DNA from 2 places in the Alteromonas pelagimontana genome. Region 1 is predicted to be linked to the other one. Evidence: predicted binding sites of a transcription regulator. Region 1 holds the regulator's gene; the other holds the start of a gene.
What was found. The regulator LexA, encoded in region 1, represses DNA repair genes until DNA is damaged. The targets are predictions, from matches to a motif close to TACTGTATNNNNATACAGTA.
Positions count from the first base shown of each region.

Region 2: a site for LexA is predicted at 1,442-1,461, ahead of uvrD (DNA helicase II). Genes of this name have one in related genera too.

Region 1 covers NZ_CP052766.1:1,962,574-1,966,001, reverse strand. The annotation lists gene CA267_RS08765 (coiled-coil domain-containing protein) at 1-1,112, opposite strand, end outside; gene lexA (transcriptional repressor LexA) at 1,479-2,105, shown strand; gene CA267_RS08755 (YceI family protein) at 2,718-3,296, opposite strand.
Region 2 covers NZ_CP052766.1:2,400,753-2,404,180, forward strand. The annotation lists gene uvrD (DNA helicase II) at 1-1,276, opposite strand, end outside; gene zntR (Zn(2+)-responsive transcriptional regulator) at 1,624-2,049, shown strand; gene CA267_RS10650 (SO_0444 family Cu/Zn efflux transporter) at 2,046-3,287, shown strand.

The DNA.
Region 1 (3,428 bases):
TTTTTACTTGCAGAATAAGCGATCCATAAAACAGGTAAGTACAGTGGTAAAATAGAGACTATTAGTTTAGGAGTGTCGCTTAAAACCTCAACAAGATCTTTGTTAAGTGCCAGCAATAAGTAAATATCGACAAAAAATGGAATAATTGATATTGCAATAAGCCCCTGGATTGCCCTCTTAAATGAGCTATTGTGACTTTCTTGGAACCTTCTTTCTTCATTGACCTTTTCATCGTACGCCGAACTTAGTCCTGCCGTCAGTGCACGAGGTAATAATTTATTTATCTCTTCGAAAGTTTCTTCATATTTATTTCTGTATGACTTTAATTGGTTCTCGCTTTTGTCTTCGGATGTTTTAAGTATTTCGTGATACCTGTTTAATGTATTTTCAGAAGTATTCTCCAATTCTAACTCTAAGTTTGCTAGTTGGTCTTTAATTTTCTGATAGCTACTTTCAAGTTCGTCTTTTAGGCCTTCTATTTTCTGAGTTTCACCAGATTCGTCATTTTCTTCGTACCCCAAGATTTCATCTCTAAGGTCGCGAATTTTTGCGTGATTAGACACAACTGTTTTTAGCATGGACTCAGACTTTGAGTGAAACTCGTCAATATCAGAGACCTGTTGGTCAATTTTTATCAGATTAGACTCTAGCTCTGTGTTTTCAGATACTAATTCACTGAGATGTTTTGTGTTGGCTGTAAGTGATGACTTCAGTTCCTCCGAATCCTTCAGGAGTATCTCTATTTGGCTTGCGTGCTCGGAAGATGAGCCTTTAATCTCTGCAAGCTTTGTGGAGTAATGCTTAGCGTCTTCATCAATACCTTTAACTGCTTCTAGCATTTTCTCAGCTTCTACATGGTATTGACTAATCTCTTTTTTCATCCTCATTATACGAGATCTATGCTGAGTAATTGAGAGAAAGGCACTTCTAGCTTCCTCTGCTGTATCGGAGGGCTTTTTTATTTTCTCGTCGAGAATTGATATTTTCTTTTCTTGTTTAGATAATTTTTTGTTTTGTTCTTCTAATGCTCTCTCAAGCGGAACTAGCCTCTCCCAAAGCTTTCCGATCTCGTCGGTGTTGCGTTTGCTGTCGCTAAACATTCCAAAGTCCATAATTACCTCTGTCCATAAAAGCAACGAGAATATCATTCTCTATTATGATTAACATACTATCGATTAATACACTTTTTCGATACTGCGTCTACCGAAGTTATTTATGGGATGACGCTCTTCCTGCAACGATTATAACAATAAGTTATTACCTCCCTGATATTTTTTAAATAGCGAAGGTTCAGCATAGATTGAAGTAACAAAGGCGTTTCAAGTGTCCATGGACAGGACATACATAAAGGTATAAATGAGTAATTCAGTTCAACTCCGGTGGAATTTTAGGGAGTTGAACCGGAACCCACACAAAGAGTTGCGATTTACTGTTAACGGTATATACTTTCTTCAACTGTATAAATAATCAGGCTGTGTATGCGTCCACTAACCCCAAGACAAACGGAAGTTCTCGAACTTATTAAAACTACCATGTTGGATACTGGCATGCCGCCCACACGCGCCGAAATTGCCCGCCAGCTGGGTTTTAAGTCGGCAAACGCGGCAGAAGAACATTTAAAAGCCCTGGCAAGAAAAGGGGTAATTGAAATCTTACCTGGCACTTCCAGAGGTATTAAACTCACCATTCCTTTGGAAGCAGATAATGATGAAGAGGAAGGGTTACCACTGATTGGACGCGTGGCTGCCGGTGAGCCAATTTTGGCCCAGCAACATATTGAAGCGCATTATAAAGTTGATCCCGCATTGTTTCACCCTCAAGCAGATTTTCTGTTACGTGTAAGCGGTATGAGTATGAAAGATATTGGTATTTTAGATGGTGATTTACTCGCTGTGCACCGTACTAATGATGTTCATAATGGTCAGGTTGTGGTGGCTCGGGTGGATGAAGATGTCACAGTTAAAAGACTTGAGAAGCGCGGTCGCGAAGTGCTGCTTCATGCCGAGAATGAAGAGTTCTCACCTATTAAGGTAGATTTGGCCTCGCAGCCATTTTCTATCGAAGGAATAGCAGTAGGTGTAATCCGCAATGCGGATTGGATGTAATTCGCAGCCTTGATAGCCGCAATACTTTCGTTTTTTTGCGTCTATTTTGGGAGCCTCGGTAACCTAATTGTAAGCGCATTAGGATAGAATAATTCTTTAACTGCGAAAAGTGAGCAAGCTTTTTTATCCGATGCGGGAAAAAATTTAATTTGATGGCTCTGCTTGACCGTTCTTATTCCAGCATTTTGGCTTAATAACCTTCACTTGTTGCTTAAAGCTTTGCGCAAAAGTCCTGCGGGGAAGAGCGTTAAGAGGTTATGGTCAGGCAACAGTTTGGGTTAGTGTTTTTCAAGAGTGATTGGGTGTTGCTGTTTTATCTAACCCCAACTTGGGATAAGAATTGGCGTATTGACTTTAAAAATCCTTTTAAATCAGGTTGTTATATGTATCTTTTCGATTGTTCTTAAGCTAATTCTGGTTTGATGACGAGCTTTTTGCGCATAGCAAGGCGGGATTTGATACGTCATAGCAGGCTATGATTAGAAAGCGCAACGATGCTAGGCGCGAAAAGATCGATATTGAGCGGCGCGGCTTATCCGGGGTGAGGTTATTTAATAATTTTGTGTAACAAAAGTAATGATAACGGCTCGCCGGAGCGAACCGCTGGACAAATTACTGTTGCGCTTCGGTAGTAATACGCAATTTAACTTTATCACCTACGTTAGGTACATATTTTCCTAATCCAAATTCTGAACGCATAATTTCTGCTTCAGCATCAAAACCAACAGTAGGCTTTTGATTCATTGGGTGTTTACCCTGCTTATTTAACGTGGCGTGCATTACCACAGGTTTGGTAATACCTTTTATTGTTAAGTCTCCGTGGACGTCATACTTGTCGCCTCCTTTGGCAACCACTTTCGTGCTTTTAAAGGTAGCTTTAGGATGGCTCTCAACATCAAAATAATCTTTACCTAAAAACTCTTCGTTAAGCTTTTCCACAAAACTATCTACAGTTTCAACGTCCATGCTAACCGAAATTTTTGCATCTTCAGGCGAGTCAGCATCAAAAGTAATCGTACCTTCTGCGCCATTAAACGCAGCGGTAGGATGAGAAAAGCCAAAGTGACTCCACGAGGCGATAACGCTTGTATGACCAGGATCAATTTTATAGGTCTCAGGGGCTGCATTAGCACCCGCACAGAATAATCCCATCGCCAAAATTGTACCTAATTTTGCATTCTTTCTTAACATAACTTTTCCTTTTCAGATGAACGTGCCGATATTAAAAGAAGGTCATTGCCGTACATAAAGTCTTATGTCTACCCGTAGTGATAATGACTCGCTCAGAACGTAGCTAACGGTTACTGAACCCGTTAGTGCTAT
Region 2 (3,428 bases), 440 kb from region 1:
GCATTAGGGTTTTTTCACCAATTCCGCGGCTTGGCGTATTGACCACCCGCTCAAAAGCCGCATCATCGTGGGGGTGATTAATCATGCGCAGATAACCTAACGCATCTTTAATTTCCTGTCGTTCGAAGAAGCGCAGGCCGCCGTATATCCGATACGCGATGCTTTCGTGCAATAAGGCCTCTTCCAGCACCCGTGACTGAGCATTATTGCGATACAAAATGGCACTTTCTGCCAGTGCGTTTCCTTGCTGTAACCAGTTTTTAATCTGCGAAACAATAAAGCGCGCTTCGTCTAGTTCATTAAAACCGGCATACACCGAGATTAATTCGCCGTCGCTACCGTCAGTCCACAGTTCTTTACCCAAACGTCCGGAATTGTTGTCAATTACTGCATTTGCCGCTTTTAGAATGGTGGCAGTGGAACGGTAATTCTGCTCCAGCCGAATAGTGGCTGGCGCAGGAAAATCTTTTAAGAAATGATGAATGTTATCTACATTCGCGCCGCGCCAGCCATAAATTGACTGATCGTCATCGCCCACGATCATAATGTTGTTGTTCGCACCGGTACATAACATACGTAACCAGGAATACTGAATATTGTTGGTGTCCTGAAACTCGTCCACCAGTACCGCGCGAAAACGCTTCTGATAATGCGCTAACACTTCCGGATTTTTCGCCCATAGCTCGTGAGCCCTAAGCAATAATTCTGCAAAATCTACCAACCCGGAACGATCGCAGGCTTCCTGATAGGCGGCGTAAATATCCCGCATTTTCTGCTGTGTGTGATCGCCATGAGTTTCTATATGCTGCGGGCGCAAGCCTTCATCTTTATTGCCGTTGATGTACCACTGGATCGGGCGGGGAGCCCAATGTTTTTCGTCCAGATTCATGGCGCGTAGAATTCGGCGTATCAGCCGGTATTGATCATCGGAGTCCAGAATCTGGAAGTTTTCTGGCAGGCCCGCTTCAGCATGATGACTGCGTAACAGCCGGTGAGCCAGGCCGTGAAACGTACCAATCCACATATTGTGTAAACCACGACCCATCAAGGATTCGATTCGGCCGCGCATTTCCCGTGCAGCTTTATTGGTAAAAGTTACCGCCAGAATGGAAAACGGGGCAATGTTTTCCACTTCCATCAGCCAGGCGATACGGTGCACCAGTACCCGGGTTTTTCCACTACCAGCACCAGCTAATACCAGCATATTTGAGAGTGGCGCCGCGACAGCTTCACGTTGTTTGTCGTTTAAGTCGTCAAGCAGTAGGGATACATCCATAATGTTTGGTTACCTGTCTTATCATTATTAAAAAGCTAAGGCGATTTGAGCGTAAATGTAACGCTGCGTACAATATTTTTAAGAATTTATCGCCTTTGAAGGTGTAGGCCCTTAGAAGACAATGCGCTACAAGTGGCCGAAAGACGCCGTAATTATGCCAGACAAAACTGTGAATTTATACAGCGTAAGAGCAACGGTAGATTAAACCGTAAGTACAGAAGAAGATACTCGTAGTGAAGGCCTAAAGCAGAATTGTAGGTAGCCTGAGAAACAAAAAACACTCGATATCACGGATATTTTTATTACACTTGACTCTAGAGCCAGGTCCAGAGTTTATAATGCATCCCATGAAAGAATCATCAACACTAAAAATAGGTGAGTTGGCGAAAGAAGCCGGCGTTACCGTCGATACGATCCGCTTTTATGAAAATAAAGGTTTGCTGGCACCATTGCAGCGGTCGCAGGGAGGGTATCGAATCTTCGCCCAGTCGGATAAAGAGCGACTGTTGTTTATTCAACGGGCGAAAAAGGTGGGCTTCACATTGGATGAAATTGGCGAGCTGCTGGAGCTGCAACTTCATCCCGGCGATCACACCTGCGAAGAAGTGAAACATCACACCCAGCAGAAAATTGATCAGGTAAGCGAAAAAATTGGTGAATTGGTGCGTATTCAGCGTTCGCTGCAGCGGCTTCATACTGCCTGCTGCGGAGGCCCGGAAAGCGCCGACCATTGTTCTATTTTGCAAATATTAGCGTCTACGGAACCATTATGAACGATTTAGCATTACTGGCACAAAACTTTGTTAGTCTATTTATGGAATCGGCGCCCTGGTTATTACTGGGATTGCTGGTCGCTGGCGTCATGCACGAGTTGGTGCCTATCTCGTTGCTACAAAAGCACATGGGCTCTAACTCATTTGGCGCGGTGGGAAAATCTGCAATTATTGGCGCGCCACTGCCGCTGTGCTCCTGCGGTGTTATTCCCGCCGCCGTAGGGCTAAGGCGAAGCGGTGCTTCGAAACCGGCTACGGTATCGTTTTTAGTGTCGACGCCTGAAACCGGGGTCGATTCTGTTGCTGTTTCCTACGCGCTGTTAGGCCCTTTATTCGCCATTGTACGGCCTGTTGCCGCGGTTATCAGCGCTGTGTATGCAGGATTGATGGTGAAGTGGTTTGATACCGACAGTAGCGAAAATAGTAAAACGCGAGCTGTGTCTTCTACTTCAGAGCAAAAAAGTTGTTGCTCTGGCTCTCCTGCGGCAAAGGCTAAAACCAGTGAATCGACCTCTTGTTGTAGCAGTAAAGCGGCGGCAACGCCTGCAGTTTCTACGTCCTGTTGTGGCAGTAAGCCCGCTGAGTCGGTACCTGCTCCATCAGATTGTTCAGGTACCGCGCCCAGTGCGACAATAAAAACTGAAAGCAGGGAAAAAGGCAATATTGCCACTGTTTTTCAATTCGCCACCGGCCAGCTGTTGGCTGATATTGCAGTATGGTTACTAATTGGTTTAGTACTCGCGGCCGTCATTCAAACCTGGGTGCCTACTAACTTTTTAACCCAATGGGGCGATGGTTTTATTGCCATGCTGATAATGGCAGTAATCGGCATTCCTATGTACATCTGCGCCACTGCATCGACACCTGTTGCCGTGGGCTTTTTGGCTGCGGGATTGTCTCCCGGTTCGGTACTGGTATTTTTACTGGCAGGCCCGGCGACGAATATTTCCACCATGGGCGTAATAGTCAAGGAACTCGGGATGCGTTCTTTATACCTCTATCTGTTTAGCGTGGTGTCGGCCAGTATTGGTTTGGGCTACGCGCTTAATTGGGCGGTCGACGCTTTCAGTTTGCAGGGCTTCATTACCAGTGGTCAAGGCGCTCATGAACATGGTCAATGGAATGCAGTTTATGCGCTGTGTGCAGTGGTACTGGCGGGGCTTATTATCCGCCTGGGGTGGCAAAATCTTCAGCAGCGCTTTAGTAAGGAATCGGCAACTAGCAGTTGCTGTCATTAACTTTCCTAAGCACCAGGGAACGATTCACTGGTGCTTCCTTTCTGGTGATTATTTCTCATAGCATCCTGACGCCGTTGTAAACCTCTGAGCTAAATAGCCAGTACACATTAAACAGACCGGATTAATGATGTCGCCGGTAGA